DNA from 4 places in the Streptomyces coelicoflavus genome. Region 1 is predicted to be linked to each of the others. Evidence: riboswitches for the same ligand, from Rfam matches in the RefSeq annotation. Region 1 holds a riboswitch; each other region holds the start of a gene.

Region 1 (7,685 bases):
AGCGCGTCCTTGGTGACCGCTCCGGCGTAGACCTTGCCGTCGTCCGTGATCAGGGCGTTGACCAGGCGGGTCTTGAAGACCGTGCCCGAACCGAAGTCGCCCTTGACCTGGTCGCCGAAGGAGCCGAGGAAGCCGCCCAGGCCGCCGAGGTCACCCAGGTCGCCGCCCTCGGCGCCCGTCGGCAGGCCGCCCCGGGCGCCGGTGTCGAAGGTGGCGATCGCGTTCCAGCCCTCGCCGATCACCTTGAGGCCGTCCATCTCCTTGGCGAGGTCGCCCTCGGCCTTGCGCCCCTGCTCCGGGGCCTTGGCGGCCGCGCCGGCCTCGTCGGCCTCGGTGACCTTCGCACCGGCGGGCGGCGTGAAGTCGAACGTCGACGCGTCCGGCTTCGCGAAGCTGACCTTGGTGAAGCCCACGTCCACGACGGCGGCGCCGCCGCTCGCCGGGGTCAGCGTGAACTTCAGCGGGGTGCCGGTCTCGGCGTCCACGGCCACGGTGATCGCGCCGACCGTGGAACCGTCCTGCTTGGGCTCGACGACCAGGCGGTACGCGTCCCGGCCGGCCACCTGCGCGGTGCCGCCGACGGTGACGGACGTGGTGTCGTCGACCGACTTCAGCGCCTTTTCGGCGAAGTCCTTCGGGGTGGCCGGGACGTCCTTCTCGGGCCGCTCGGCGCCGTCGGGGGCGGTGGAGTGGTAGACCTCGTTGGACTGGCTGTCGTAGCCCCAGACGTCCTTGCCGTTGTGGATCAGGCTGTACTCGGCGGCGTTCTCCATGAGGGAGAGCTTCTGCCGGTCGGGGCCGTCGGCCGCGACGCGCAGCGTGTGGCTGCCCGACACCAGCGCGGTGAGCTTGGCCGACGGGTCGGCGGCTGAGCCCTCGCCGTCCCCGCCGGAACCCGGACCTCCGGACATCAGGCCGCTCTCCAGGCCGCCGAGGTCCGGCAGGCCCAGGTCGGTGTTGATGCGCACCGTGCCGGACAGCTGCTGCACGTCCGACTGGGCGATCTTCTCGATGAGCTGCTCCGCGGTGACCTTCGGCAGGTCGGGGTCCCCGGAGTCGGCGAGCGCGGGCACGAGCCCGATCGTCGCGGCCGCCACTCCCACCACCGCGACCGGGACGACGTACCGCGCGGCTTTGCGCCGTCCGGCGCGCGGCTCCTCGCCCTCCCCGGCGGTCCTGTTGTCGTCGGAATCGATCGGTGCCATGTGTGCCCTACCTCCGTCGTCGGCGGCGGCTGTCTCGCGACCTCGCACTTGTTCACCCGTCAGCCGCCATTCTCACCCGAATCGGTGAGGATTGGTGTTTTTCCGTGGTGTCCATCTGACCAAATCGGGGGAGCACAAGCGTCAGACCGCGGGCTCAACTCCGCGTACTCCTGCGGGATGACACGGAGGGGCGGCGGCTCCGCCTGCCCGTAGGGGTCGGGTACGGCGCCCGGCGGACGGCACCCGACGGACGGCACGCCGCAGACGGCACGCGTTCCGACGGCACGCGGCAGACGCGCACGCCGCGCGGGGGCGGTGGTCGGCGGGGCGGCGGGGTGGTCACCCGGCCCGGTGGACCACCGCGTCGCACAGCTCCACCAGCGCGGCCTTCGCGTCGCACTCCCGCAGCGGGGCCAGCGCGGCGCGGGCCTCCTTGGCGTACCGGACGGTGTCCCGGCGGGCCTGCTCCAGCGCGGGGTGGGCGCGCAGCAGGCGCAGCGCCTCGGCATGCCGGGCGTCGTCGCTCAGGTCGGAGTCGAGCAGCTCGCACAGGGCGAGGTCCTCGGCGAGCCCCAGCCGGGCCGCCCGCTCGCGCAGCCGCAGTACGGGAAGGGTGGGGATGCCCTCGCGCAGGTCCGTGCCGGGCGTCTTGCCGGACTCGTCGGAGTCGGAGGCGATGTCCAGGACGTCGTCCGCGAGCTGGAAGGCGACGCCGAGCCGCTCTCCGTACTGGGTCAGCACGTCCACCACCGTCTCGTCGGCGCCGGACATCATCGCGCCGAACCGGCAGGAGACCGCCACCAGCGAGCCCGTCTTGCCGCCCAGCACGTCGAGGTAGTGGTCGACCGGGTCGCGGCCGTCCTGCGGCCCCGCCGTCTCCAGGATCTGACCGGTGACCAGCCGCTCGAACGCGAGGGCCTGCACGCGGACCGCCTCGGGCCCGAGGTCGGCGAGGATCTGCGAGGCGCGGGCGAAGAGGAAGTCACCGGTGAGGACCGCGACCGAGTTGCCCCAGCGGGTGTTCGCACTGGACACCCCGCGCCGCACGGCGGCCTCGTCCATCACGTCGTCGTGGTAGAGCGTGGCGAGGTGGGTCAGCTCCACGACCACGGCCGAGGGCACGATCCCGGGCGCGTAGGGGTCGCCGAACTGGGCCGAGAGCATCACCAGCAGCGGCCGGAACCGTTTCCCGCCGGCCCGCACCAGGTGCTGGGCGGCCTCCGTGATGAACGGCACCTCGCTTTTGGTTGCCTCAAGCAACCCTTCCTCGACAGCAACCAATCCGGCCTGGACATCGGCTTCCAGAGCCTGGTCCCGCACGCTCAGCCCGAACGGCCCGACGACGGTCACGAGGGGTCTCCTGTCTGCTGGTGTCTACTGGCGATTACCTGGTTTGTCGATAGGTCGCTGCCACCACTCAAGTCAGCGTATCCGGTCACGTTTCGATCACCGCTAGCGCCCACGGTTACAGGCCGGTCGGTATCGGATCATGAACGGTATGTTTTTGATCAGGTGATATGAGCAGATTTTGATAGATATCGCCAGAGGGAGCGGGGTCGAACCCGGGGCGGCGGCCAGGCCGGAAACCGCCGTCCAAGATCCCATCACTCCCCCCAACGGCCCGCACTCCGAGAACGTCACCCAATCGACATCCACACCCGCGCTCACATCCGCACCCACGCCCGCAGCGCCGCGCCCACGCCCCTCCGCTCCCTCCGCCCTCCGCGCCACCCTCCACTCCCGCTTCCCCCTCCTCTTCGCCCGACACCCGAAGCCGTCCCCGCTCGTGGCCGGTTGGCGAATGATTGAGGTTAATGCCCGTTTTGCCGTGCTTGTTGAGGCCAGTGAGTTGGCTCACTCCGATCCGCCCCCAGGCAACCTCGCCACAACCTGTGCCCTCCCTTTGCCCCGCAAGCCAGTTGGGGCTTGGCAGCAGCAAAGGATCAAGAGCCTCAAACAGCTCAGACCAAGGTCAACAGGCACGTTAGGTGATTCCTGCACTTGTTCCGGACATGTGCTCTCGCATACGTTCCCGGCCTGTCGGGTGGACGCCGAATCCTGCCACCGCCCGTCGCACAGTCATCCACCCAACAAACTCGCAGGCAGGAGCGGGGGACCCAGGTAAGTCGCCGCACCGGTCACCACCGGAGCGGCTCGGGGTGAAGCCGTACCCGTCAGGGCACGGCCGGGCACCTCCCCGCCCGAACCCGACAGCTCACCTCGCAGGCGTCAGGAGAGGGACACCGCATGTCTGCCAACGGTCAGAACCGTCACGCCCGTACCGGCCGCCTCGCCCGCAAGCTCGCCGTGGCCGGCACCGGTGCCGCGGTGCTCGCGCTGCCGCTCATCGGCGCCGCCACCGCGTCCGCGGCCACCCCGGCCGCCGCCACGACCACGACCACGACCGCCGCCACGGCGACGTCGTACCCGGACAACCTCGACGGCTGGATCCGCGAGTCGCTCGACATCATGGCGCAGCACGGCATCCCCGGGACCTACGACGGCATTTACCGCAACATCATGCGGGAGTCGTCCGGCAACCCGCTCGCCATCAACAACTGGGACATCAACGCCATCAACGGCACCCCGTCCAAGGGCCTGCTCCAGGTGATCGACCCGACCTTCCAGGCGTACCACGTGCCCGGCACCTCCTGGGACCCGTACGACCCGGTCGCCAACATCACCGCCGCCTGCAACTACGCGGCCGACCGCTACGGCTCGATGGACAACGTCTTCAGCGCGTACTGAGCCGCTGCGGCGCGTACCAAGCCGTACCGCCGCGTTGGTGCCGCGGGAGCGCCGCGCCAGTACTGCGGGAGTACCGCGGGAATAACGCGCCAGTACCGCGGTGACTAAGAAGTACCGAAGATCCTCTCGAGGACGACGGCCACGCCGTCGTCCTCGTTCGTCGTGGTGACCTCGTCGGCCACCGCCTTGAGTTCGGGGTGGGCGCCGGCCATGGCGACGCCGTGGGCCGCCCACTGGAACATGGGGATGTCGTTGGGCATGTCCCCGAAGGCGATCGTCCGCTCCCGCCGAAGGCCCAGGTGTTCGGCGGCCAGCGCCAGGCCGGTCGCCTTGGTGATGCCGCACGGCTGGAGCTCCACCGTCCCCGGCCCCGACATGGTGACCGTCGCGAGGGAACCGACCACCGCACGCGCCGTCGCCGCCAACTCGTCGTCGGTCAGGTCGGGGTGGCGCAGCAGCACCTTGCTGATCGGCGTGGCCCACAGCTCCTCGCGCCGCTCCACACGCACCGCGGGCAGGGTGGGGTGGGGCATCAGGTAGCCCGGCTCGATGAGCGTCAGCCCGTCGACCCCGTCCTGGTCGACGGCGGCGTGCACCTGCCCCACCTCGGCCTCGATCTTGCCGAGGGCGGTCTCGGCCAGCTCCCGGTCCAGGGTGACCGACCACAGCATCCGGTGCGCGCCGGCGTCGTACACCTGCGCGCCCTGGCCGCACACCGCGAGCCCCCGGCAGCCGAGGCGGTCGAGCAGGGAACGCACCCGGGGGGCCGGCCGCCCCGTCACCACCAGGTGCCGCGCACCCGCCCCGGCGACGCGCGCCAGCGCGGCCAGCGACCGTTCGGAGACGGTGTCGTCGCCGCGGAGCAGCGTGCCGTCCAGGTCGGTGGCGACGAGTGAATATGCGGTGCGGTCCATGATCAGAGAATACGGACACCGCACCCGTCCGACTCACCCGCGACCGCTTCCGAACGAGGACGTAGTGAGTGCGCTCGAACCCGTACGCGGATGCACGCGGACGCCCGATCATGCCCACATCCTCGTCGCACTTCCTTTTGTTCCCCTTCCCGCTGCCGCCGTGCCCTCGACCGGCCCGAGGCGGGGCAGTGGCTGCCCAAGACCGGTGGGTCACCCGTAACGTGTGGCCCGACCACGTGTCATACGGCGCGCACGGCGCACATGGCGAGCACGAAAGCGAGGCAGCACCCGATGCCCCCCTTCGATGTCCCCGAGGGCGACCCCTTCGGCCCGCACAACCTTCCGTACGGTGTGTTCTCGATTCCCGGCTCGCGGGAGCGGACGGTGGGCGTCCGGCTCGGCGACCACGTCCTCGACGCGGGCGCGGCGGCCCACGCGCTCGGCTCGCCGTACGCGTCCCTGCTCGCGCAGCCCACCCTCAACCCGCTGCTGGCCGCCGGGCGCACGGCGTGGTCGGACGTGCGGCGCGCGCTGACGGCGTGGGTGACGGTCCCCTCCCACCGCGAGGCCCTCGAACCCCTCTTCCACCCGCTGTCGTCGGTGACCCTGCACCTGCCCTTCGAGGTCGCCGACTACGTGGACTTCTACGCCTCCGAGAACCACGCCCGCAACGTCGGCCAGATCTTCCGCCCCGACGCCGCCGAGCCCCTCACCCCGAACTGGAAGCACCTGCCGATCGGTTACCACGGCCGCTCCGGCACGGTCGTCGTCTCCGGCACGGACGTCGTACGCCCGTCGGGGCAGCGCAAGGCACCGGCCGACGCCGCTCCCGTCTTCGGCCCGTCCGTCCGTCTCGACATCGAGGCCGAGGTCGGCTTCGTGGTGGGCACGCCGTCCCCCCTGGGCAGCCCGGTGGCGCTCGGCGACTTCCGCGAACACGTCTTCGGGCTCTGCCTGCTCAACGACTGGTCCGCACGGGACGTCCAGGCCTGGGAGTACGTGCCCCTCGGCCCGTTCCTCGGCAAGTCCTTCACCACGTCGGTGTCGGCGTGGATCACACCGCTGGACGCCCTGGACGAGGCCCGGGTCGCGCCGCCCGAGCGCACGCACGAACTACTGCCCTACCTGGACGACACGCACGACGACCAGGACGGTCCCGGTGGCTACGACCTGCGGATCTCGGTCGCCGTCAACGGCCACGTCGTCTCCGAGCCGCCGTTCTCCACCATGTACTGGACGGCCGCCCAGCAGTTGGCCCACATGACGGTCAACGGCGCCTCGCTGCGCACCGGCGACCTCTACGGCTCGGGCACGGTGAGCGGACCGACCGAGCGGGAACGCGGGTCGCTGCTGGAACTGACCTGGAACGGCCGTGACCCGCTGGAACTCCCGGACGGCAAGCGGACGTTCCTGGAGGACGGGGACGTGGTGACCCTGTCTGCCTGGGCACCGGGGCCGGACGGCGTCCGGGTGGGACTGGGCGAGGTCACCGGACGGGTGGTCGGGCGGGACTCCTGACGGTACGGCTGACGGTGCGACCGACGGGCCGCCGGATCCGGACCCCCGGGATCCGTGCGGTCGCGTTCTGAATCCGATGAGCGCCGACACCTGACTCGCACCGCCCGGCCCCGTCATACTGGCGTCGGGCGGTGTGCGCGCACGGCCCGGCCCAGCACGACCCTTGCACAGCCAGAGCCGCCCATCCTTCGACCAGGATCCGGAGCCAGTGGCATGACCGTCTGCCTGCTCCTGCTGTTCGTCGTCGCCGTGACCGCCGCGGTGCCGGTGCCCCGCGCGCTGACCCGTTCCGCGTGGCCCGAGCGGGATCCCGTGGTCGGGCTGTGGGTGTGGCAGTGCCTGGTCGCCACCGTACTGCTGTGCTGTCTGACCTCCCTCGTCCTCGGCGCCACCGCCGTCTTCGGCACCGTCCGCGCCCAGCTCTTCGCTCCGGCACCGCCCGCGGTAACCGCGGCGTACAACCTCTCCGCCGGGCCGGTCTGGGCGGCCGTCCTCACCCTGCTGCTGGCGGGCGGCGCCGCCTGGACGACCGCGATGCTCGCCCGTGAACTCGTCGAGGCCCGCCGGCGACGCGCCCGCTCACGTGCCCACCTGCGCGAGCGGGCCCCCGACCTGCCCGCCGGGCTCCCCGCCGCCCGCGGCCCCCTGCTGGTGCTGGAGGACGAGTACCCGGACGCCTGGTGGATGCCCGGCAACCCGCCCCAGCTGATCGTCACCACCGGTGCCCTGCACCGGCTCACCGACCACCAGCTGGACGCCGTCCTCACCCACGAGCGCGGCCACGCCCGGGCCCGCCACGACTGGCTGCTGCACCTGTCCACCGCGCTGGCCACCGGGTTCCCGAGCGTCCCGCTCTTCGCCCACTTCTGCGACCAGACCCACCGACTGGTCGAGCTCTCGGCCGACGACACCGCATCGCGCCGCTGCGGCCATCTGACCACCGCGCTGGCCCTGATCGAGCTGAACCAGCACCGCGGCGTCCTCTCCTGCGCCTCCAGCCACCGCCTCCTCGGCGAGCGGGTCGACCGCCTCCTGGAGCCCCGGCCCCGCATGCCCCGCCGGCGCCGCGCCCTGACCACGGCGACCGCCGCCCTGGTCCCGCTGATCCCCCTCCTGATCACCTTCGCTCCTGGACTGACCGCCCTGGCCTGACCCCCGGCGTCCCCCTTTGCCTTCCCCTCGCCGGACTCACTGTGAGGGTCCCGCCCCGAGCGGGTGCCCGTGGCCCAGCCGCCTTCAACCGCCCCGCTATATCCAGTCGTCGGGCTCGGGCTCCGGCTCGTGGTCGGGCCAGTCGTCC
Region 2 (7,685 bases), 1.4 Mb from region 1:
GGGCAGCGTGCCCGGCTTGTACTGCTCGGGGTTGGCGACGACGCGGCTGACGACGATGGACGAGATCCGGCCGAGCTTGACGGACTCCGTGGACGTCGTGGCGTACGGCGTCGGGGAGGTGTCGTCGGCAGCCTGCTCGTCGGTGTGGCTGACGATGAAGCGGTTGCCGGTGAGGACCAGCACGGTCACGTGCCGGCGCACCTCGTTCTGGTCGAACGTCGTCTCCTGGTGGACCAGGTACGACCGCACGGGCTCGCCGCCCACGGCGGCCTCCACCGCCTCGGCCACGAGGGCCGGGTAGTAGCCGCTGCGCTCGATCGCCGCTCGCAGCCCCTGGGTCGTCGTACTGGTCTTGGCCATGCCGTCCATCCTACGGGGACCCACTGACTGCGAGGGACGGTCCTGCGGGTACCCGCCCGGGACGGTGCACGGGACGTGCTCGGCCCTCGCCGGGGCGTGCCCGTGCCGCATGCCCGGGCCGCGTGCCCGTGCCGTGCCCGCAACGTCGGCGGGCCGCGGCGGGTCAGTACGCCGGCAGGGTCCGCGGGCCCAGGTCGTCGCGGGCGGGCGGGGGTGCGAGGCGGACGGAGGCACCGAGGACGCTCAGGCCGTGCGGGGCGACCACGACCGGTTCCAGGGTGACCGCGACGACCTCCGGATGGTCGTCGACCAGCCGCGAGACCCGCAGCAGCAGCTCCTCCAGGGCGGCGGCGTCGACGGGGGCCGAGCCGCGCCAGCCGAAGAGGAGCGGCGCCGTGCGAATCGAACGGATGAGCGAGGTGGCGTCCCGGTCGGTGACCGGGATCAGCCGGTGCGCCATGTCGCCGAGCAGCTGCGTGGCGGCGCCGGCGAGGCCGAAGGAGAGCACCGCGCCCGCCGCCGGGTCGATGACCGCGCGTACGACCGTGTCGACACCGCGCGGGGCCATGCCCTGCACCACCGGGCGCAGCTCCGCGGGCTTCCCGAACAGCTCGGTCAACTCGGCGTAGGCCCGCCGCAGTTGCTCCTCGTCCGCGAGGTCGAGCCGGACACCACCCAGGTCGGCGCGGTGACGCAGGTGGGGCGCGGTGGCCTTCAGGGCCACGGGGTAGCCGAGGGCCCGTGCGGCGGCCACGGCGTCGTCGGGGGTGGGGGCGGGCAGGGCGCGGTGGACGCGGACGCCGTACCTGCCGAGCAGCTCGCAGGTCTCCCGGGTGCCGAGGGTGAGCCCCTGCCCGCGCGCGAGGTATCCCGCTATCTGCTCGGCGGCGCCCTTCTCGTCGATGTCCTCGTACTCGGGCACCTTGCCGGGGTCGGCGGCGTCGCGCCGCCACTGGGCGTAGGCGACGGCCTCGCCGAGGGCGCGGACGGCACGCTCGGCGGCGGGGTAGGCGGGGATCAGGCGGGCCCCTTCCGGAACCCGCACGGCGGGCGGCTGCTCGACCGGGGCGGCGGGCACGGTCTCCTCGGCGGGACCCGGGCCCCCCTGGGAGGCGCCGGTGCCCGGGCCGGCCTGGGGGGCGGTGCTCGCCGCCGCCGACAGGGCTTGGGCCAGGCCGCCCAGCTCCACGTGGACCACGAGGACCGGCTTGGTGGGGACCGCGGCCGCCGCCGAGCGCAGGGCCTCCGCCAGCGCGGCGTCCCCGGCGGCCCCCTCCCCCACCGTCGGAATGGCGGTGACGACGACCGCGTCGCACGTGTCGTCGGCCAGGGCGCGGGACAGGGCCGCGTGGAAGTCGTCGGCCGAGGCGGCCGTCGTCAGGTCCAGCGGGGGCTGCGGGCGCAGCCCCTCGGACAGGCACGCGTCGTAGGTGAGCAGCCCCAGGGACTCCGAGTTGCCCAGGATGGCCACCCTCGGTCCGGCGGGCAGCGGCTGGCGGGCGAGCAGCAGTCCGGCGTCGACCAGGTCGGTGATCGTGTCGACCCGGATCACGCCGGCCTGCCGCAGCAGCGCGGAGACCGTCGCGTGCGGCAGCCGGGTCGCCCGTACGGCGTGCCCCTGGGGTGCCACGCCGCCGTGCCGGGCGCCCTGCACCACGACCAGGGGCTTGGCGGCCGCGGTCCGCCGGGCCAGCCGGGTGAACTTGCGCGGGTTGCCGATGGACTCCAGGTACATCAGCGCGACGTCGGTCTCCGGGTCGTCGTACCAGTACTGGAGGACGTCGTTGCCGGAGACGTCGGCGCGGTTGCCGGAGGAGACGAAGGTGGACACGCCGGTGACGCCGGTGACCCCGCCGCCGCGCCGGTGCAGCCGGGAGAGCAGGGCGATGCCGATGGCACCGGACTGGGCGAACAGGCCGATCCGGCCGGGGCGCGGCATCTCGGGGGCGAGGGAGGCGTTGAGCCGCACCTCCGGGGAGGTGTTGATGATCCCGAAGGCGTTGGGCCCGATGATCCGCATGCCGTACGAGCGCGCCTGCCGCACGAGGGCGCGCTGGCGTTCACGTCCCTCGGGGCCGCTGTCGGCGTACCCGGCGGTGATCACCACGAGTCCCTGGACGCCGTGCTCGCCGCACTCGGCGACGACGTCCGGGACGTGCGCGGCGGGCACGGTGACGACGGCCAGGTCGACGGGCCCGTCGATGTCGCGCACGGAGCGGCACGCCGGGACCCCGTCGATCTCCTTGCGCTCCTCGGGGAAGGCGCTGTTCACGGCGTACAGGCGGCCCGTGTAGCCCGCGTCCCGGATGTTGCCGAGGATGCTGCGGCCCACGCCGCCGGGTGTGCGGCCGGTGCCGACGACCGCGACCGAGCCGGGCTGGAGCAGCCGCTGGACGGAGCGGGCCTCCGCGCGGTGCTCGCGCGCGTACTGCACGGCGAGCGAGCGGTCGGTGGGTTCGAGACCGAACTCCAGGCGGACCACACCGTCCTCGAAGCTCCGCTTCTGGGTGTAACCGGCGTCCCTGAAGACTTTGATCATCTTGGTGTTGGCGGGCAGCACCTCGGCGGCGAAGCGGCGGATGCCCCGCTCGCGGGCGACGGCGGCGATGTGCTCGAGGAGCGCGGAGGCGACGCCGCGCCCCTGGTGGGCGTCCTGGACGAGGAAGGCGACCTCGGCCTCGTCGGCCGGGGAGGTGGCGGGTGCTCCGCCGGCGCCGATCCGGTCGTAGCGTACGGTGGCGATGAACTCGCCGCCGATGGTGGCCGCGAGTCCCACCCGGTCCACAAAGTCGTGGTGCGTGAAGCGGTGGACGTCCTTGGCGGACAGGCGAGGGTACGGCGCGAAGAAGCGGTAGTACTTCGACTCGTCGGAGACCTGCTCGTAGAAGCTGACCAGGCGCTCGGCGTCATCAACGGTGATGGGGCGGACGCGCGCGGTGCCGCCGTCGCGCAGCACCACGTCGGCTTCCCAGTGGGCGGGGTACTCGTGCCGGTCCGACGAGGTCTGCATGGGCCCCAGACTACGGCTCGCGTACGACAACGGCGCGGGGCAGTCTGTGGAGGACGGGAGCTCGGACCGAGGCCGCGGTCCGACTGCCACGCGGGACGGCGCACACGGCCGTCCCGGCTCGCTTCACGATGTGGGAAACTGGTCTAGACAACCTGGTCTAGACAACTTCAACCCCTCTGAACACCTGAAGGGCAGCATCACATGGCTGAGCGCCGCGTCAACGTCGGCTGGGCCGAGGGTCTCCACGCCCGCCCCGCCTCCATCTTCGTCCGAGCCGCCACGGCCACAGGCGTCCCGGTGACGATCGCCAAGGCCGACGGGTCCCCCGTCAACGCGGCCTCCATGCTGGCCGTCCTCGGCCTCGGCGCCCAGGGCGGCGAGGAGATCGTCCTCGCCTCCGACGCCGAGGGCGCGGAGGCCGCCCTGGACCGGCTGGCGAAGCTGGTCGCCGAGGGGCTCGAGGAGCTTCCCGAGACCGTCTGATCCCGACGGACAGCACCACCGAAAGGCCCGCCGGCACCACCGGGCGGGCCTTTCTCCTTTTCTCTTCCGGGCGTTCCCTTCCGGGCACCCTGTTTCAGACGCTCTCTTCCAGACACCCTCTTTCGGGCGGCGGAAAAGGCGGTCCGGAATTCCCCGTCCTTTTGTACGGCACGCGTGTTACTTCGGCAGCCCCGCCGTGTTTACGGAATGTTGCGCATTCCTCACACGCTCCGTCCGCCCGCCGCCGGAGGCGAATCGCAGCCGGTACGCCGACGCCGACCGTTCGGCGTGCAGCGTCATGAGCGCCCGCGCGCGGTCACCGTCGCCCCGGGCCACCGCGTCGACGATCGCGCCGTGCTCCGCCCAGTGCTCCACCGGCCCGGCCGGGGCCTCCTGGACGTACATCCAGGCGATCTTGTGGCGCAGCTGGGTCAGCAGCGCCGCCAGGGAGGGGCTGCCGGCCGCCCGGGCGAGGGTCTCGTGGAACCAGCCGCCCAGCGGGCGCAGGTCCTCACCGGCCCCCTGTCCGGCCCGCTCCCGCCCCAGCCTGACCAGGCCGCGCAACACCCTGAGGTGGGCCTCGGTGCGCCGCCGGGCGGCCCGGGAGGCACCGAGCGGTTCCAGGAGTGTGCGGGTCTCCAGCAGGTCGGCGGCCTCCCGCTCGGTCGGTTCCGCGACGCACGCGCCCGCGTGCCGCCGGGTCACCACGAAACCCTCCGCCTCCAGCGTGCGCAGGGCCTCGCGGACGGGGACGCGCGAGACGCCGTAACGGCGGGCGAGGATTTCCTCGGTGAGCCGGCTCCCGCGACCGTGGACGCCGGCGACGATGTCGTCCCGGATCGCCGTACACACAGAATGCGCCGGAATACACATGACCGACCTCCGCCTTGATCCCTGAAACGTCGACGATGGACGCGTTTTCAGCGACTCTAGGCCAATCAAGCGAATGGGGAATGCGAAAAGCCCCGAATCACGGAGTCGGGGCTTTTCGGATGCGGCGGCCGTCAGATGTTCACGCCGTGGGAGCGGAGGTAGGCGACGGGGTCCATGTCCGAGCCGTACTCGGGGCTCGTACGGGCCTCGAAGTGCAGGTGCGGTCCGGTGACGTTGCCGGTGGCACCCGAGACGCCGATCTGCTGGCCGGGCTCGACCGACTGGCCGACCGAGACACCGATCGACGACAGGTGCCCGTACTGCGTGTACGTGCCGTCGTGCATCCGGATCACCACCTGGTTGCCGTACGCCCCGCCCCAGCCGGCCTCGACGACGGTGCCGACGCCGACGGAGTGCACGGACGTGCCGCTGGAGGCGTGGAAGTCGATGCCGGTGTGGCTGCCGGAGGACCACAGGGAGCTGCCGGCCTGGTACGCGGTGGAGACGTAGGAGGCGGTGATCGGCGCGACGAAGGTGTTGAGGCGCTCGCGCTCCGCCTCCCGCGCGGCGCGCTCCTTGGCCTCGCGCGCCTCCTTGGCCGCCTCGGCCGCCCGCTCGCGGGCCGCTTCCCGGGCCGCCTCGCGGGCGGCGGCGTCCACGGCCGCCTGCTGCTGGGCGACGGCCTGGGCGTCGATCTCGTCGGCTATGGCGTCGCCGATGGTGACGACCGGGGTGATCCCGCTCTGCTCCACCTCGGCCTCGGCGGCGAGCGCCGGAGCCGCGAGGGTGCCGACGACGCCGGTGGTGGCGAGGGCCGCGACTCCCGCCGCGCGGGCGGTGGTGCGGTGCACCCGGCCGGTACGGCGGTGCTTCCCGGTGGCGCGCGTGAACGCCATGTAGGGCTTGTCCTTTCCTTCCCTCTCGCCTACCGGGTTAGCTGACGGGTTCGGAGGTGGAAGGTCTCCTACGGACCCCCTCGCGGTGCGCGCGGGCGTCCGATTCACCCCAGGGACTGCGATGGGTCCCCGGCTCCCCTGGCTCGCGCCGTACGGGGACTCGGCGATGACTGTCCGGTGCCGCGGATGCGGCGCACTGCCTGACGAACAGCCCGGAAGACGCTAAACGCGGCTGCGTTCAATCCTCAAACGCAACAGGCTTTTTGTAGCGCACGCCACAGGGCAGACGGGCAACCACTGCCCCAATCCGGACATACGGCGGCCCTGGTGACGCTCCGGTCACCAGGGCCGCCGCGCGCGCGTGCCGCTACTCGGCGGCCACCACGGTGACTTCACCGATGCCGAGGGCCTCGACGGGCGCCTTGATCTGCGCCGCGTCGCCGACGAGGACCGTCACGAGGCGGTCCACCGGGAAGGCGTTCACGACCGCGGCCGTGGCCTCCACGGTGCCCGTGGCGGCCAGTTGACGGTAGAGCGTCGCCTGGAAGTCGTCGGACAGGTGCTGCTCGACCTGGTCGGCCAGCGTGCTCGCCACGGCCGCCGCCGTCTCGTACTTCAACGGTGCCACGCCCACCAGGTTCTGCACGGCCACGTCGCGCTCGGCGTCGGTGAGCCCCTCGGCGGCGAGCTTGCGCAGCACCGTCCACAGGTCGTCGAGCGCGGGACCGGTGTTGGGCGTGTCGACGGAGCCGCTGATGGCGAGCATCGCGGCGCCCGTGCCGTCCGGCGCGGAGCGCAGGACCTGGCCGAACGCCCGGACGCCGTAGGTGTAGCCCTTCTCCTCGCGCAGGACGCGGTCCAGGCGCGAGGTGAGGGTGCCGCCGAGGCAGTAGGTGCCGAGCACCTGCGCGGGCCACACGCGGTCGTGCCGGTCGGCGCCGGTGCGGCCGATCAGCAACTGCGTCTGGACGGCGCCGGGACGGTCGACGATGACGACCCGGCCCCGGTCGTCGGCGGTCACCGGGGGCACGGGGCGCGGCTCGGCGGTCGAACCGGTCCACGCGCCGAGGGTGTCGCCGAGCAGCGCGTCGAGGTCGACGCCGGTGAGGTCGCCGACGACCACGGCGGTGGCCGTGGCGGGGCGTACGTGCCGCTCGTAGAAGGCGCGTACGGCCGCCGCGTCGACGGCCGCGACCGTCTCCTCGGTGCCCTGGCGCGGGCGGGACATGCGCGCGTCGGCCGGGAACAGCTCCTTGGAGAGCTCCTTGGCGGCGCGGCGGGCGGGGTTGGCCAGCTCGTGCGGGATCTCGTCGAGCCGGTTGCGCACCAGCCGTTCGACCTCGCCGTCGGCGAAGGCGGGTGCCCTGAGGGCGTCGGCGAGCAGGCCGAGGGCCTTGGCGAGGCGCGAGGCGGGCACCTCCAGGCTCAGCCGGACACCGGGGTGGTCGGCGTGCGCGTCCAGGGTGGCGCCGCAGCGCTCCAGCTCGGCGGCGAAGTCCTCGGCGGAGTGCTTGTCGGTGCCCTCGGAGAAGGCGCGCGCCATGATGGTGGCGACGCCGTCGAGACCGGCCGGTTCGGCGTCCAGGGGCGCGTCGAGGAGCACCTCGACGGCGACGACCTGCTGGCCGGGGCGGTGGCAGCGCAGCACGGTGAGGCCGTTGGCGAGGCTGCCGCGCCCGGGGGCGGGGAACGCCCAGGGCTTGGGCTCGCCGGCCTGCGGCTGCGCGTGGAAGTCCATGGTGGCGAGCTCGGTCACTTGGCCGCCTCCTCGTTCTCGTCGGTGGCGCCGGCGCCGGTCGTCCCGGCGTCGGTCTCGTCGGCGGGTGCGGTGGGCTCGTAGACGAGCACCGCGCGGTTGTCGGGGCGCAGGCGGGCCTTGGCGACCTCCTGGACCTCCTCCGCGGTCACCTCGAGCACCCGCCGCACGGCGGTGAGGGCGAGCTGCGGGTCGCCGAACAGCACGGCGTACCGGCACAGTTCGTCGGCGCGGCCGGCGACCGTGCCCAGGCGGTCCAGCCACTCGCGCTCCAGCTGGGCCTGGGCGCGCTCCATCTCCTCGGCCG
Region 3 (7,685 bases), 1.0 Mb from region 1:
GAGCCGAGGCCCTCGATCAGCGCCACCAGGGCCGGGTCGCCCGCGAAGCGCTCGGCGTGGATCTGCCGGATGCGGTCCCCCGTGGCCGGGTCCTCGTCGTCGGTCAGGTCGTGCGAGACCATGTGCCGCACCAGCGGCAGCCCGATCGCGTCCACCTGCCGGTGCAGCGGAGCGTGCATGTACGCCCGGTAGGCCTCGATGTCCTCGACCGCGAACATCGCTCCGTAGTCGAAGTCACCGCCCACGTCCCGCCCGACCGCCCAGTACGCGACGGCGTCGATCTCGCGCCCCATCCTGCGGAGCATCTCGAGCGCCTCGTCGACCTTGTCCTGAGGTGCGTCGGGGCGCATGGCGAGGCGGATCTGGTGGTGAATCACGGTGTCTCTCCCCACGAGTACGACGGTCGCTTCAATCAATCGCTTACGTTATAGACTCTAACTACTCCAACAAGCAGTCGCAACCACGGGCTCGGTCTAAAATCGACGCATTGTGTCTGACTCCCACCACACCTCCGATGCCGCGTCCGCTTCCCTGCGGCACGTCCGCGCCAAGGGCGAGCCCCGGTTCCCCGACGGGCCGAAGGCCGATCCCGCCGGGTCGCACTTCGAGCGGCGGATCCGCAGTTTCCAGCCGCGACGCAGCCGGGTGACCGCCGGGCAGGCGGACGCGTTGCAGCGGCTGTGGTCCCGGTGGGGGCTGGACATCGACGGACAGCGCGTCGTCGACCTCGCCGAGCTGTTCGGCAACGCCCGCCCCGTCGTCCTGGAGATCGGCTTCGGCATGGGCGAGGCCACCGCCCGGATGGCCGCCGCCGACCCGGACACCAACATCCTCGCCGTCGACGTCCACACCCCGGGCCAGGGCAACCTCCTCGCGCGCGCGGAGCGCGAGGAGCTGCCCAACATCCGGGTGGGCAACGGCGACGCGGTCATCCTGCTGCGCGAGATGCTCGCCCCCGGCTCCCTCGCCGGACTGCGCGTCTATTTCCCCGACCCGTGGCCGAAGAAGCGCCACCACAAGCGCCGGCTGATCCAGCCGGAGTTCCTGACGCTGGCCGCGACCCGGCTCGCACCGGGGGCCGTCGTGCACTGCGCCACCGACTGGGAGCCGTACGCCGAGCAGATGCTCGAGGTGCTCACCGCGCACCCCGACTTCGAGAACACCGTGCCCGGCGGCGGGTTCGCGCCGCGCCCCGAACACCGGCCGCTGACCCGTTTCGAGGGCCAGGGACTGGACAAGGGACATGTGGTGAACGACCTGCTGTTTCGTCGCGTACAGCACAAGGAGCTGCCTCCCACCGGTTAGGGTCCATGCCGTGGCCACCTGTCCCCCGTACCCGACCCGTGTGCACCGGCATACGCACTGGTGGCAGCGCACCTGGGTCCGTTACGGCGCGCTGATCACCCTGCTCGCGCTCTCCGGCCTGGTGATCCTCGCCCTGGTGCGCGAACAGACCGGCACACAGGGCTTCCTGGTGGGGCTCGGTCTCGCCGTCCTGCCCGTACCGCTGCTCGTGGCGGCGTTCCGCTGGCTGGACCGGGTCGATCCCGGACCCTGGCGGAACCTGCTGTTCTGCTTCGCGTGGGGCGCCTGCGCGGCGGCGCTGATAGCGATCGTCGCCAACAGCTTCGCCACCCGGTGGATAGCGACCGCGACCGCCGACCCGGCCGGCGCGGACACCTGGGGCGCCACGGTCATAGCCCCGGTCGTCGAGGAGTCCGCCAAGGCCGCCGCCGTCCTGCTGGTCTTCCTCTTCCGCAGACGGGACTTCACCGGCATCGTCGACGGCGTGGTCGTCGCCGGGGTCACCGCCACCGGCTTCGCCTTCACCGAGAACATCCTCTACCTGGGCACCGCCTTCGGCACCGACCAGCTGACCGGCGACAGCGGCATCGCCTCGGTCACCGCGGCGACCTTCTTCGTCCGCGTCGTGATGTCGCCCTTCGCGCACCCGCTGTTCACGGTCCTCACCGGCATCGGCTTCGGCATCGCCGCGCTCTCCGCGGGCCGGCACCGTCTGCGCCGGGCCCTGCTCCCGCTGGCCGGGCTGCTGCTCGCGATGGGCATGCACGCCCTGTGGAACGGCTCGGCCGCGTTCGGCGAGTACGGCTTCTTCGGCGTGTACGCGGCGTTCATGGTGCCGTCGTTCGGCCTGCTGACCTGGCTGGTGATCTGGACCCGGCAGCGTGAACTGGGCACCGTCCGGGCCGAGCTGCCCGCCTACGTGGCCGCCGGCTGGCTGACGCCCACGGAGCCCTTCGCGCTCGGCTCGATGCGGGCCCGCCGCGTCGCCCGGCAGTACGCCCGCAAGCACGCCGGGAAGGAGGGTGCTCGGGCGGTGGCACGGTACGAGGCGTGTGCGACCTCGGTGGCGTTCCTGCGGCAGCGCGGGCGCCGGGGCAGGGCGGGCGCCGACTTCACCGTACGGGAGCGCCAACTCCTCGACGCCCTGTGGAGCCTGCGAGGCGTGGCCCGTCCGGCGCTGGACCACGCCGCCCGGGCCACCGCACCCCCGGCGCCCGCGCCGCGGCCGGTGCCCCCGTGGGCGTACGGGTACGGCTACGGGGCGCAGGGTGCGTACGGGTACGCGACGGCGCACCCCCCGTACCGGCCGTACGGCCCGCACCCGCCGCACCACCCGCAGGCGCCGCACGCCCCGTACCCGCAGTACGCGCCGCCCTCTCCGCAGCACGCGCCGTACACGCCGCCCGGCCCCTACCGGCCGTAGGCCCGCGTCGTCCGGCCGCCCCTCAGGCGGACGCCCGTGTGAGCCGCTCGGCCTCGTCCTCCGTCAGGTTCAGCTCGGCCACGCCCAGCAGTGCCGGCAGTTGCTCCACCGTGCGCGCGGAGGCGATCGGGGCCGCCACCGTCGGCCGGCCGGCCAGCCAGGCGAGGGCGACCGTGGCGACGGGAGCGTCGTGGGCCTCGGCGATCTCGTCCAGGGCGGCGAGCACCCGGCGCCCGCGCTCGCTCTCCAGGTGCTTGGCGGCACCGCCGGCCCGCGGGCTGTCCACGGCCGTGCCGGGGCGGTACTTGCCGGTGAGGAAGCCGGCCGCGAGGGCGTAGTACGGGACGGCGGCGAGACCGGTCCGCTCGGCGAGGTCGCCGAGTCCGCCCTCGTAGGTGTCGCGGGAGACCAGGTTGTAGTGCGGCTGGAGGGCGACGTACCGGGCCAGGCCCTCGCGGTCGGAGAACTCCAGGGACGCCGCGAGCCGCTCGGCGGAGATGTTGGAGGCGGCGATGTGCCGCACCTTGCCGGCCCTCACCAGCTCGTCGAGGGCGCCGATGATCTCCTCGACCGGCACCTCGGGCTTGTCGAAGTGGGTGTAGTAGAGGTCGATGTGGTCGGTGCCCAGGCGGCGCAGCGAGGCGTCGGCGGCGGCCCTGATGTTCGCGGCGGACAGGCCGGGGTACTCGGGGTGCTGGCTGACCTTGGTGGCGAGGACGACGTCGTCACGGTTGCCGCGGGCCGCGAGCCACTTGCCGAGGACGGTCTCGGACTCGCCGCCGCTGTTGCCGTCGACCCAGGCGGAGTAGGAATCGGCGGTGTCGACGAAGTTGCCGCCCGCCGCCGTGTAGGCGTCGAGGACGGCGAAGGACGTGTCCTGGTCGGCGGTCCAGCCGAAGACGTTGCCGCCGAGGGCGAGGGGGAAGACCTCGAGGTCGGAGGAGCCGAGCTTGCGCAGAGAAGTCATGTAGAGGATCAACGACCGCGGCGGAGCAGAGCATTCCGGCACCCGCGCAAAAACGCCGCAAACCGGCAGCCCTGACGTCGGGGGGTTGCCGTCAGGACCGCCGGGGCTCGGCGGGGCGGGTCAAGGGGCGAGGTGCCTCAGGGGGTGAGGCCCTTGCTCTGGAGCCAGGCCATCGGGTCGATGCCCGAGCCGTCGCCGGTGTGGACCTCGAGGTGCAGGTGGGCGCCGGTGACGTTGCCGGTGGCGCCGACGCGGCCGATGACGTCCCCGGTGGTGACCTTCTGGCCGACGCTGACGTTGATGGACGACTGGTGCGCGTACCAGAGTTCGGTGCCGTCGTCGAGGGTGAGCACGGTCTTGTAGCCGTACGAACCGTCCCAGCCGGCCGACGTGATCGTGCCGCTGTGCACCGCCTTGAGCAGGGTGCCCGTGGGGGCGGCGAAGTCGAGGCCGGTGTGGTGGCCGGAGGCCCACAGGGAGCCGGCCTGGTTGAAGGTCGAGGAGATCGTGTACGAGGAGGTCGGCAGCGTGAACTGCTTGGCCAGCTTCGCGAGCCGCTCGGCCTCGGCCTTCTTCGCGGCCTCCTCCTCCGCCTTCTTCTTGGCGGCGGCGGCCTTGGCCTCGGCCTCCTTCGCGGCCTTGGCGGCGGCTTCCTGGGCCTTCTTCTCGGCCGCGGCCTGCGCCTCGGCGGCGGCCTTGGTCTCGACCTGGGCCTGCTGCTGCTCGGCCTGCGCCATGATCCGGGCCCGCAGCGACTCACCGGCGCCGGCACCGGTGGAGTCCGCGCCCTGCGCGGTGTCCGCGGCGACGGCCTGGGTGATGCCGCTGAGCGGGGTGGCGGAACCCTCGGGCTCCGGCTCCTCGTCGCCGCCGGGCATGAGCGAGCCCACGTTCGGCAGGTCCGGCATGGAGATGGACACCGGCGGCTTGCCGGTCTGCGCGCTGGCCATGCCGCCCGCGCCGACGGCGGCTATGACGCCTACGCCGAGGACGGTGGAGCTGCGGGCGAGTCCGCCGCGCTGCTTGGCGACGCGGTGCCGGCCGCGCACGGGACGGATGGACTCCGCGGTGGGGTTCCACTCCTCCCAGGGGCCCTCTTCGGCGCGGGGGGCGTCGTAGCCGAAGGTGTCGGTGCCGTGCCCGGTGGGCACGTACGGGGCCTCGGGGGCAGGCCGGTTGGACGCCACGTGGGCGTACTCCTTTCCTTCCTTTCGCCTACCGGGTTAGCTGACGGGTTCGGAGCAGGAAGGTCTCCTACGGGTGTCTGCCGACCGTGTTTCCACGGTGCCAGACGCCCGATTCACCCCAATGTGGTGGTTCCCCGGTTCCCTTGCGGGATTCGGCGCGTGCGCACGGAGCCGCCTTCTGTGACGGCTGGGACGACCGCGCTGCGTTATCGAACGTTAATAGACGCGAGGCCCGGAATCCAAGCCGTTCCGCTTGATCATTAACGAAAACGGCCGGGACGCACCCCTCACGACCGGTGAAAACCGGACGAGTTGACCCGCCCTCAGTATTCCCCTTCACGCCACTTTCTTCTGACGGTGTATCAGTTGTTATGCGGAGGGGGGTCGGGCCGTCACGTCTCGTGACAATGATCATGGTCACCGCGCCGGGGCCGCCGTACGGCGAGCAGCGCCATGTCGTCCGCCATGCCGCCCCCGGAGTGCCGGCGCACGTCCTCGGCGAGGGTGTCGAGCAGCGTCACCGGATGCCGGAAGACATGGCCGGCCAGCCGCGTCTGCGGATCGTAGAACTCGCCCCTGGCGTCCCGGGCTTCGGTCAGCCCGTCGGTGTAGAGCAGCAGTGTGGCCCCACCGGGGAAGTCGGCCTCCTCCGCCCGGTCGGGCCACACGCCCAGGTCTCCCATGCCGAGCGGCAGCGCCGACTCGCGGGCGGGCAGCGTGTCCAGGGTCCCGTCGGAATACAGCAGCAGGGGTGGCGGATGGCCGCGGTTGACGATGCGTACGGTCCCGTCGCCGTGCGGGAGTTCGGCGAGGAGAGCGGTGGTGAAGCCCTCGAAGGCGTCCAGCCCGTCGCGCCGGGTGCCCTCGCGCGCCAGCGCCCGCTCCAGGCGCTGCGCCACCGCCTCCAGCGTCGCCTCCTGCTCGGCGGCCTCCCGGAAGGCGCCGATCACCACGGCGACGGCGGCGACCGCGCCCATGCCCTTGCCGCGCACGTCGCCGACGATGAGCCGGACGCCGCGGGCGCTGTCCTGCACGGCGTACAGGTCACCGCCGATGAAGGCGTCGGCCTGCGCGGCCTCGTAGCAGACGGCGATCTCGAAACCCCCGATGCGCTCGGCGGGTTCGGGCAGCACGGCGCGCTGGGCGGCCTCGGCGATCTCGCGGACGGAGACGAGACGCTCGCTGCTGCGCCGGACCATGCCGTTCACGAGGACGGCGAGCACGGCGACCGTCGCGATGGTGATCAGCTCGGTGAGGGAGTCGACGTAGTGGATGACGCCCTTGCCGATCTGCAGCCCGATGACCGACACGACCACGGCAACGCCGGTGAGCGCGGTGCCGCGCCGCGAGTAGAGCGGGGCGGCGACCAGGGGCGCGGCCGTGTAGAGGGGGCCGGCGGTGAAGTACCTCGGCGTGAAGATGTCGTACAGGATGGCGACGGCGATCAGCAGCACGGGGAGCGCGTGCACGAAGGCGCGTCCGTAGCCGGTCCGGCGGCGCGGCGGCGGGCCGGAGGGCGGCTCCTCGCCTCCGAGGCCCGGGTCGGGCACGGGATCACCGGGGAGCCGGCCGCCGGCCCTGGCGGCCACTCCCTCGTCGTCCACGTCACCAGGCCGCACCACTCGTCTCCCGCCACCCCGCACGTCCGCGCGCCGCTTGCCGTCCTGGACTCCAGGTTTCCGGGGACGGGGGCGGGTGGCGAGCGGTGAGGGGCCGACCGGATGACGGGCACGTCCGGGAGGAACGCAGCGGAAACGCACCGGAAACGCACCGAGGGCCGGAACCCTTTCGGATTCCGGCCCTCGGCCTTCAGTAGCGGGGACAGGATTTGAACCTGCGACCTCTGGGTTATGAGCCCAGCGAGCTACCGAGCTGCTCCACCCCGCGCCGTTGTGTTCACCACTGTACGTCATCCCCGGGGTGGAATGCACATCGGTATCTCCCCGACGGTGGCCCTACCCCTCCAGATGGCGGTTCGGCGCCTTGGCCCGCTCCTCGTACCCGGCCGGTACGACGACGACGGCACCGTGCGCGGCGAGCACCCCGCTCCCGTCCGCCCCCGCCACGAAGGTGTCCGGCTCCCGCCAGGCCGTGACGACGCGGCGCACCCCGGCGTCGAGGATCAGCCGGGCGCAGGGCGCGGGCCGGGAGGCGCGGCGGGCGCAGGGCTCGAGACTGCTGTACACGGTGGCGCGGGCGAGCCGGGGGTCTTCCGGGTCGACCTTCGCGAGCGCGGCCTCCTCGGCGTGCACGACGGGATCACCGCCCTCCCGCGAGAACCCGCGCGCCAGCTCGCTCCCGTCGGCGGCGACCACGACCGCCCCCACGCTGAACGCGGTGTCCGACGGCGGACACAGCTCGGCCAGCTCACAGGCGAGCCCCAGCCAGTGCCGGTCGGCGGCGGCGACTCGCTCGCCGGCGCCGGGTGCGGTCGGCAGGTACCGCATCAGCACCACGTCCTCGATCCGCCGCGTCTCGATCAACCGCAGCCGCCCGCCCTGGTAGGCACCGGGCCCGAACAGCCGGGGCGCGGCCGGGTCCCCGACGAGGACGGGCGCGAGGACGAGGTGCAGCTCGTCGGCGAGCTCCCGCTGAAGCAGCTGGCTGTGGACGGTCCCGCCCCCTTCCACCATCAGCCGCCGCACGCCCCGCCGGTCGTGGAGGTACTCCAGCGCGGTCTGCCAGTCGAGCGCCGCCCCCAGGGACACCACATCGGCAGCGATCCCCAGCCCGCGGGCCCGCCGGGCACCGTCGTCCGTGGTCAGCAGCACCTTCTCCCCACCCGTGTGCCAGAACCGCGCCG
Region 4 (7,685 bases), 1.5 Mb from region 1:
CCGCACGGCCGTGGTCGTCGCCACCGGCGAGGGCGACCCCGCGCTCACCGACGGACTCGCCCGCCTCGCCGGCTCCGGCCGCGTCCACATGCCCGAGCTCGAACTGCTCCCCGCCTCCTACGACCTCCCGGGCGCCCGACTCCTCGACCTCGTCCAGGTCATGGACCGCATCCGCCTCGAATGCCCCTGGTCCTCGCGGCGCACCCACCAGGGCCTGGCCAAGTACGCCATCGAGGAGGCGTACGAACTCGTCGAGGCCATCGAGGACGGCGACCGCGACGAACTGCGGGAGGAGCTGGGCGACGTGCTCCTCCAGGTCGTCTTCCACGCCCGCATCGCCGAGGAGGACCCGGACGCCCCGTTCTCCGTGGACGACGTGGCCGGCACCATCGTCGACAAGCTCGTCCACCGCCACCCGCACGTCTTCGGCGACGAGACGGCCGAGACCCCCGAGGAGGTCCGCGAGCACTGGCTGCGCACCAAGGCCGCCGAGAAGCAGCGCACCTCGGTCACCGAGGGCGTCCCCCTCGGCCAGCCCGGCCTGGCCCTCGCCGCCAAGCTCCACTCCCGCGTCCGCACCGCGGGCCTCGACGTCCCGCTGCCCACCGGCGAGGGCATCGGCTACGACCTGCTCGCCCTAGCCGCCCGCGCCGAGGCGGGGGGCACCGACCCCGAGGCGGCCCTGAGAGCGGCGGCCCGCGCCTACCGGGACGCGATCAGGGCGGTCGAGGGATGACCGGCAGCCCGCCGGCCCCCGGTCCTGCTTCCGGCCCCGTCCCCGGTCCTGCGTCCGGCCCCGTCCCCGAGCTGTTCAGCTGGGAGTTCGCGAGCGACCCCTACCCCGCCTACGCCTGGCTGCGCGAACACGCCCCCGTGCACCGCACCCGGCTGCCCAGCGGGGTGGAGGCCTGGCTGGTCACCCGGTACGCCGACGCGAAACAGGCCCTCGCCGACCCGCGGCTGTCCAAGAACCCGGCGCACCACGACGAGCCCGCGCACGCCAAGGGCAAGACCGGCATTCCGGGGGAGCGGAAGGCCGAGCTGATGACCCATCTGCTCAACATCGACCCGCCCGACCACACCAGGCTGCGACGGCTGGTCAGCAAGGCGTTCACGCCCCGCCGCGTGGCCGAGTTCGCGCCCCGGGTGCAGGAACTGGCCGACGGCCTCATCGACCGGTTCGTCGCCACCGGCTCCGCCGACCTCATCCACGAGTTCGCCTTCCCGCTGCCCATCTACGCCATCTGCGACCTGCTCGGCGTCCCCCGCGAGGACCAGGACGACTTCCGGGACTGGGCGGGCATGATGATCCGTCACGGCGGTGGCCCGCGCGGCGGCGTCGCACGCTCGGTGAAGAAGATGCGCGGCTACCTCGCCGACCTCATCCACCGCAAGCGTGCCGCGCTGCCGCCCGAGCCCGCACCCGGCGAAGACCTCATCTCCGCCCTGATCCGCGCCTCCGACCACGGCGAGCACCTCACCGAGAACGAGGCCGCGGCCATGGCCTTCATCCTGCTCTTCGCAGGATTCGAAACCACCGTCAACCTGGTCGGCAACGGCACGTACGCGCTGCTCACCCACCCCGAGCAGCGCGAGCGGCTGCAGACCTCGCTGGCCGCAGGCGAGCGCGGCCTGCTGGAGACCGGCGTCGAGGAACTCCTGCGCTACGACGGCCCGGTGGAGCTGGCGACCTGGCGGTTCGCCACCCGGCCGCTGAGCATCGGCGGGCAGGAGGTCGCGGCCGGCGATCCCGTCCTCGTCGTCCTGGCCGCCGCCGACCGGGACCCGGAGCGGTTCACCGACCCGGACACCCTGGACCTCGCCCGCCGCGACAGCCAGCACCTCGGGTACGGACACGGCATCCACTACTGCCTCGGCGCCCCGCTCGCCCGGCTGGAGGGGCAGACGGCGCTGGCCACGCTCCTCACCCGGCTGCCGGACCTCCGCCTCGCCGCGGAACCGGCCGAACTCCGGTGGCGCGGCGGCCTCATCATGCGCGGTCTGCGCACTTTGCCGGTGTCGTTCACCCCGCCCGCGTCATCGGCCGACAACGGTCCGTCGCCGACGCAAAAGTGACACGCGCTCAACTCTGTGATCTTCACGTGATCTGCGCGGCATGAACTTGTGACAAGTGATGATCTCCCTATACGTTCACGGATCAACGTGGTGTCGAGCGTCATCCGCCGCGTGGTCCCCGTCGTCTTGTGAAAGGTCGTCGCATGCTCTCCGGGAACGGTCGTCACCGCCGCCCCCGCCAGGCGCCCGCTCTGGTCGTCGCAGCCGGAGTGACCGGCTCCGCCATCGCGATCCCCCTGCTCGGCGCCACCGGTGCCCACGCGGCCGACGGAGCGAACTGGGACCGCGTCGCCGAGTGCGAGACCGGCGGCGCCTGGAGCCAGAACAGCGGCAACGGGTACTACGGGGGCCTGCAACTGTCGCAGGAGGTCTGGGAGCAGTACGGCGGTCTGGACTACGCGCCCAGCGCCGACCAGGCCAGTCGCTCCCAGCAGATAAGAATCGCCGAGAAGATACACGCGGACCAGGGCATCGCCGCCTGGCCGACCTGCGGACTGCTGGCCGGCCTGGGCAACGGCCCGGGGGTCGCGAGCGGCGGCTCGGACGCGGCCGGTGACGGTGCGTCGGAGGGCACGGACGCGTCGGGGGAGACGGACGGCTCCGGTTCGTCCGAATCGCCCACGACCACCGAAAAGCCCGAGTCGTCGCAGTCTCCCGAGTCGTCCGAGCCCTCCCAGTCGTCCGGTACGACCGACTCGGCCGACACGGACGACGCTCCCGAGTCGGCGTCCGGAGCGCCCTCTTCGTCCCCTTCGCCCACTTCTTCGCCGTCCTCCGGCGCCCCCTCCGAGGCCGCGCCCGACGACGTGACCCCCTCCACGAAGTCGGACACACCCACCGAATCCGACCGCGGCGCCGGCGCGGAACAGCGGGATGCCGAGGGGTCGTCCGGCTCCGGCCGCCACCGCGGCGACAGCGCGGACGAGGGTGCGGCGGACAGGAGCCGCGACGACGACTCGACGGGGCGGCACGCCTCGCGGGACGGCGAGCCGCGAGAGGTCGAGGACGGCTCGTACACGGTCCGCTCCGGCGACAACCTCTGGGCCATCGCCGACTCCCTTGAGGTCGACGGTGGGTGGCGCGCGCTGTACGCCGGCAACAAGACGGTCGTCGGCGCCGACCCGGACCACATCCTGCCCGGTCAGACGCTCACGGTCACGGGCGAATCGGGCGAAAAGTAGGGGGAGTTCGCGTCACGGTTAGAGACCGTATGTCCCTTTTGGATCTCGTGAGAGATAGGTCTCAGAAGCCGTGATCGTCTTTGAAAATCCGCGGAGCGCGTGTCTACGGTCATGACCGCTCGCCACCGCGGGCCCCGACAGCCGCAACGCCGAATCCTGCCAGCGGCCGTACGGGAACAGTCGTCGCGTCAAGCGCCGCAGGCAGGAGCGGGGGACCCAAGGTAAGTGCCGCACCGGGCAGTTGAGCCGGAGCGGCTAGGGGTGAAGCCGAGTTCCGCGAGGAACCCGGCCGGGCAACTCAACCGGCCCGAACCCGACAGCTCACCTCGCAGGCGTCGGTGAGGGGATCAACCATGCTGTTTTCCGGCAAGGGCAAGCACCGTCGCCCGTCCAAGGCCACCCGTGTCATCGCCGTCGCCGGCGTCACCGGTGCCGCCGTCGCCGCCCCGCTGATGGCGGCCGGCAACGCCTCCGCCGCCACCGCGTCCGAGTGGGACGCCGTCGCCCAGTGCGAGTCCGGCGGCAACTGGTCCATCAACACCGGCAACGGTTACTACGGCGGTCTGCAGTTCTCCGCCTCCACCTGGGCCGCCTACGGCGGTACGCAGTACGCCTCCTCCGCCGACCAGGCGAGCAAGTCCCAGCAGATCGAGATCGCCGAGAAGGTGCTCGCGGGCCAGGGCAAGGGTGCCTGGCCGGTCTGCGGCACCGGCCTGTCGGGCGCCGCGTACACCGGTGGCGGCTCCGAGGACAGCGGTTCCTCCAGCTCCGAGAGCTCGCAGAGCCAGAGCAGCGGCTCCACCGCCGAGCGCTCCACCGAGCAGAAGGCCTCCCGCTCCTCCGAGCGCCCGGCCGCCGAGCCGAAGGCCGAGAAGCCCGCCAAGAAGACCGTCACCACCCCGACCGGCAAGAAGGTCGAGAAGGGCGACGGCGAGTACAAGGTCGTCAAGGGCGACACCCTCAGCTCGATCGCCGAGGAGCACGACGTCAAGGGCGGCTGGGCGAAGCTGTTCAAGCTGAACGACGACATCGTCGACGACGCCGACCTGATCTACCCGGGCCAGCAGCTGCACCTGAAGTAAGGGGCGGCGGCTCCCCCGACTCCCGCCCCGGTGCGTGTTCCCCCGTACGCACCGGGGCGGGATTTTTCGTGCCCCGGTCTCGCGGGGTACCCGCCCGGTTTCCGGAAACGTCTTTGTTCCGTTCGGAAACAATTTACTCTCGGTTCTGTCCAGCGGGTGGGCGATCGGCTGGCCGATCGCCCCGGGCCGGTTAGGCTCGGTCCCGCAGAGCCGCCGCGGTCCCGCGGGACCGCGCGTCACACCGAAGCGTCACATTGAAGAAGGAGATGCTCGTGCCGTCCATCGACGTCGTCGTAGCCCGGGAAATCCTGGACTCCCGAGGCAACCCCACGGTCGAGGTCGAGGTCGGCCTCGACGACGGCAGCACGGGTCGTGCCGCCGTTCCGTCCGGCGCCTCCACCGGTGCCTTCGAGGCCATCGAACTCCGTGACGGCGACCAGAGCCGTTACCTCGGCAAGGGCGTCGAGAAGGCCGTGCTGGCCGTCATCGAGCAGATCGGCCCGGAGCTGGTCGGCTACGACGCCACCGAGCAGCGGCTGATCGACCAGGCCATGTTCGACCTGGACGCCACCGACAACAAGGGCTCGCTCGGCGCCAACGCCATCCTCGGCGTCTCCCTCGCCGTCGCCCACGCCGCCTCCGAGGCCAGCGACCTGCCGCTCTTCCGCTACCTGGGCGGCCCGAACGCGCACCTGCTGCCGGTGCCGATGATGAACATCCTGAACGGCGGCTCGCACGCCGACTCCAACGTGGACATCCAGGAGTTCATGATCGCGCCGATCGGCGCGGAGTCCTTCTCCGAGGCCCTGCGCTGGGGCGCCGAGGTCTACCACACCCTCAAGAAGGTCCTGAAGAACAAGGGCCTGGCCACCGGCCTCGGCGACGAGGGCGGCTTCGCCCCGAACCTCGGCTCCAACCGCGAGGCCCTCGACCTCATCCTCGAGGCGATCAAGGAGGCCGGCTACACCCCCGGCGAGCAGATCGCCCTGGCGCTCGACGTCGCCGCGTCCGAGTTCTACAAGGACGGCTCCTACTCCTTCGAGGGCAAGGAGCGCACCGCCGCCGAGATGACCGAGTACTACGCCGAGCTGGTCGAGGCGTACCCGCTGGTCTCCATCGAGGACCCGCTGTTCGAGGACGACTGGGACGGCTGGAAGACCATCACCGCCAAGCTCGGTGACAAGGTCCAGCTCGTCGGCGACGACCTGTTCGTCACCAACCCGGAGCGCCTGGCCCGCGGCATCGAGGAGAACTCGGCCAACGCCCTGCTGGTCAAGGTCAACCAGATCGGCTCGCTGACCGAGACCCTGGACGCCGTCGAGCTGGCCCAGCGCAACGGCTTCAAGTGCATGATGTCCCACCGCTCCGGCGAGACCGAGGACGTCACCATCGCCGACCTGGCCGTCGCCACCAACTGCGGCCAGATCAAGACCGGTGCCCCGGCCCGCTCCGAGCGCGTCGCCAAGTACAACCAGCTGCTGCGCATCGAGGAGATCCTCGACGACGCCGCGGTGTACGCCGGCCGCAGCGCGTTCCCCCGCTTCAAGGGCTGAGCACCACCCGGTAAGGCCCCGTAAGAGGCAGCGTCGTACGTACGTCCCCGTACCCGGTCCCGTACCGTGTGCGGGGACGTACGCACGTATGCGGACGACGCAGGCAGGACGACGCAGGCAGGACGACGCACGAAGGCGGAGGCGGCACATGGCGGTGAAGGACCGGGACCGTTTCTCCACCGCGACCAGGATCCGGATCATCGGGGAGCAGACCGCGGCCCGGGTCTACCGCTCGCAGACCAAGCGCCAGGCCCGGCGCTCCCGGCTGACCGGCCGGGCCGCGCTGCTCGCGATGGTGCTCTGCTCGCTCGTCGTGGCCCTCGCCTACCCGATCCGGCAGTACGTCGCCCAGCGCGCCGAGATCGCCGATCTCCAGCAGGAGCAGCGGGAGACCCGGCAGCGGGTCGAGGACCTGCGCGACCTCAAGGCACGCTGGCAGGACGACGCCTACGCCGAGCAGCAGGTGCGGCTGCGGCTGCACTACGTGATGCCGGGGGAGACGGGGTTCATCGTGGTCGATCCCGAAGCGGCCGACCGGACCCGCGCCGAGGCCGGCGCCGCCGACCGGGCCTGGTACCGGAACGTCTGGGACGGGGTCGACAAGGCAGACGCCGCCGCCCGCCGGCAGTGAACCGACCACGCCGACCGCTCCGACCGTTCCGACGGTGCCGACCACGCCGACCACGCCGACCGCTCCGACCGCTCCGGCAGTGACTCAACAGGAAGACCAGCAGAAGACAGTCATGCAGACTCCCCCGCCGACCACCCCGCGCACCGAACCGACCGACGCGGACGTGGCGGCCTTCAAGCAGCAGCTCGGACGGCCCCCGCGCGGCCTGCGCGCCATCGCGCACCGCTGCCCCTGCGGACAGCCGGACGTCGTGGAGACGGCACCGCGCCTTCCCGACGGCACGCCCTTCCCCACGCTGTACTACCTGACGTGCCCGAAGGCGGCCTCCGCCATCGGCACGCTGGAGGCGAACGGCGTGATGAAGGAGATGACCGAGCGCCTGGCCGCCGACCCGGAGCTGGCCGCCGCCTACCGCGCCGCGCACGAGGACTACGTCCGGCGCCGCGACGAGATCGAGGAGCTGACCGGCTTCCCGAGCGCGGGCGGCATGCCGGACCGCGTGAAGTGCCTGCACGTGCTGGTCGCCCACTCGCTGGCGGCCGGCCCCGGCGTCAACCCGCTGGGCGACGAGGCGATCGCGATGCTGCCCGAGTGGTGGCGCAAGGGGCCGTGCGTGACGGCCGCCGGGACCGACGGGGAGGACGCCCAGTGACCCGTGTCGCCGCCGTCGACTGCGGTACGAACTCCATCCGCCTGCTGGTCGCCGACGCCGACCCCTCGACCGGCGAGCTGACCGACCTGGACCGCCGCATGACCATCGTGCGGCTCGGCCAGGGCGTCGACCGCACCGGGCGGCTGGCCCCCGAGGCGCTGGAGCGGACCTTCGCCGCCTGCCGGGAGTACGCCGAGGTCGTCAAGGCGCACGGCGCCGAGCGGCTGCGCTTCGTGGCCACCTCCGCCTCCCGCGACGCGGAGAACCGGGACGACTTCGTGCGCGGGGTGCTGGACATCCTGGGCGTGGAGCCGGAGGTCATCACCGGCGACCAGGAGGCCGAGTTCTCCTTCACCGGCGCCACGAAGGAGCTGACCGGCCGGACGGACCTCGACAGGCCCTACCTGGTCGTCGACATCGGCGGCGGCTCCACGGAGTTCGTCGTCGGCGACGACCACGTGCGCGCCGCCCGCTCCGTGGACGTCGGCTGCGTCCGGATGACCGAGCGGC

What was found. Region 1 has a riboswitch for cyclic di-AMP ahead of OHA99_RS15295 (transglycosylase SLT domain-containing protein). Riboswitches for the same ligand answer to the same signal wherever they lie in the genome.
Positions count from the first base shown of each region.
Region 2: another riboswitch for cyclic di-AMP. It lies ahead of OHA99_RS08820 (M23 family metallopeptidase); the one in region 1 lies ahead of OHA99_RS15295 (transglycosylase SLT domain-containing protein).
Region 3: another riboswitch for cyclic di-AMP. It lies ahead of OHA99_RS19850 (M23 family metallopeptidase); the one in region 1 lies ahead of OHA99_RS15295 (transglycosylase SLT domain-containing protein).
Region 4: another riboswitch for cyclic di-AMP. It lies ahead of rpfA (resuscitation-promoting factor protein RpfA); the one in region 1 lies ahead of OHA99_RS15295 (transglycosylase SLT domain-containing protein).

Region 1 is NZ_CP108218.1:3,461,983-3,469,667, forward strand. It holds gene OHA99_RS15285 (LolA family protein) at 1-1,205, opposite strand, end outside; gene OHA99_RS15290 (polyprenyl synthetase family protein) at 1,545-2,555, opposite strand; cyclic di-AMP (ydaO/yuaA leader) riboswitch at 3,280-3,448, shown strand; gene OHA99_RS15295 (transglycosylase SLT domain-containing protein) at 3,453-3,953, shown strand; gene OHA99_RS15300 (HAD family hydrolase) at 4,058-4,867, opposite strand; gene fahA (fumarylacetoacetase) at 5,159-6,385, shown strand; gene OHA99_RS15310 (M56 family metallopeptidase) at 6,599-7,537, shown strand; gene recQ (DNA helicase RecQ) at 7,634-7,685, opposite strand, start outside.
Region 2 is NZ_CP108218.1:2,044,984-2,052,668, forward strand. It holds gene OHA99_RS08800 (DUF5998 family protein) at 1-369, opposite strand, end outside; gene OHA99_RS08805 (bifunctional GNAT family N-acetyltransferase/acetate--CoA ligase family protein) at 524-3,370, opposite strand; gene OHA99_RS08810 (HPr family phosphocarrier protein) at 3,572-3,853, shown strand; gene OHA99_RS08815 (GntR family transcriptional regulator) at 4,031-4,726, opposite strand; gene OHA99_RS08820 (M23 family metallopeptidase) at 4,858-5,622, opposite strand; cyclic di-AMP (ydaO/yuaA leader) riboswitch at 5,634-5,798, opposite strand; gene OHA99_RS08825 (pitrilysin family protein) at 5,990-7,378, opposite strand; gene OHA99_RS08830 (pitrilysin family protein) at 7,375-7,685, opposite strand, start outside.
Region 3 is NZ_CP108218.1:4,464,020-4,471,704, reverse strand. It holds gene OHA99_RS19870 (Dabb family protein) at 1-377, opposite strand, end outside; gene trmB (tRNA (guanosine(46)-N7)-methyltransferase TrmB) at 490-1,305, shown strand; gene OHA99_RS19860 (PrsW family intramembrane metalloprotease) at 1,316-2,728, shown strand; gene OHA99_RS19855 (aldo/keto reductase) at 2,751-3,695, opposite strand; gene OHA99_RS19850 (M23 family metallopeptidase) at 3,833-4,882, opposite strand; cyclic di-AMP (ydaO/yuaA leader) riboswitch at 4,894-5,050, opposite strand; gene OHA99_RS19845 (PP2C family protein-serine/threonine phosphatase) at 5,275-6,486, opposite strand; tRNA gene OHA99_RS19840 (tRNA-Met) at 6,696-6,769, opposite strand; gene OHA99_RS19835 (dihydrofolate reductase family protein) at 6,838-7,685, opposite strand, start outside.
Region 4 is NZ_CP108218.1:4,989,590-4,997,274, forward strand. It holds gene OHA99_RS22280 (nucleoside triphosphate pyrophosphohydrolase) at 1-736, shown strand, start outside; gene OHA99_RS22285 (cytochrome P450) at 733-2,076, shown strand; gene OHA99_RS22290 (transglycosylase family protein) at 2,220-3,257, shown strand; cyclic di-AMP (ydaO/yuaA leader) riboswitch at 3,441-3,607, shown strand; gene rpfA (resuscitation-promoting factor protein RpfA) at 3,611-4,339, shown strand; gene eno (phosphopyruvate hydratase) at 4,612-5,892, shown strand; gene divIC (cell division protein DivIC) at 6,041-6,523, shown strand; gene OHA99_RS22310 (DUF501 domain-containing protein) at 6,636-7,175, shown strand; gene OHA99_RS22315 (exopolyphosphatase) at 7,172-7,685, shown strand, end outside.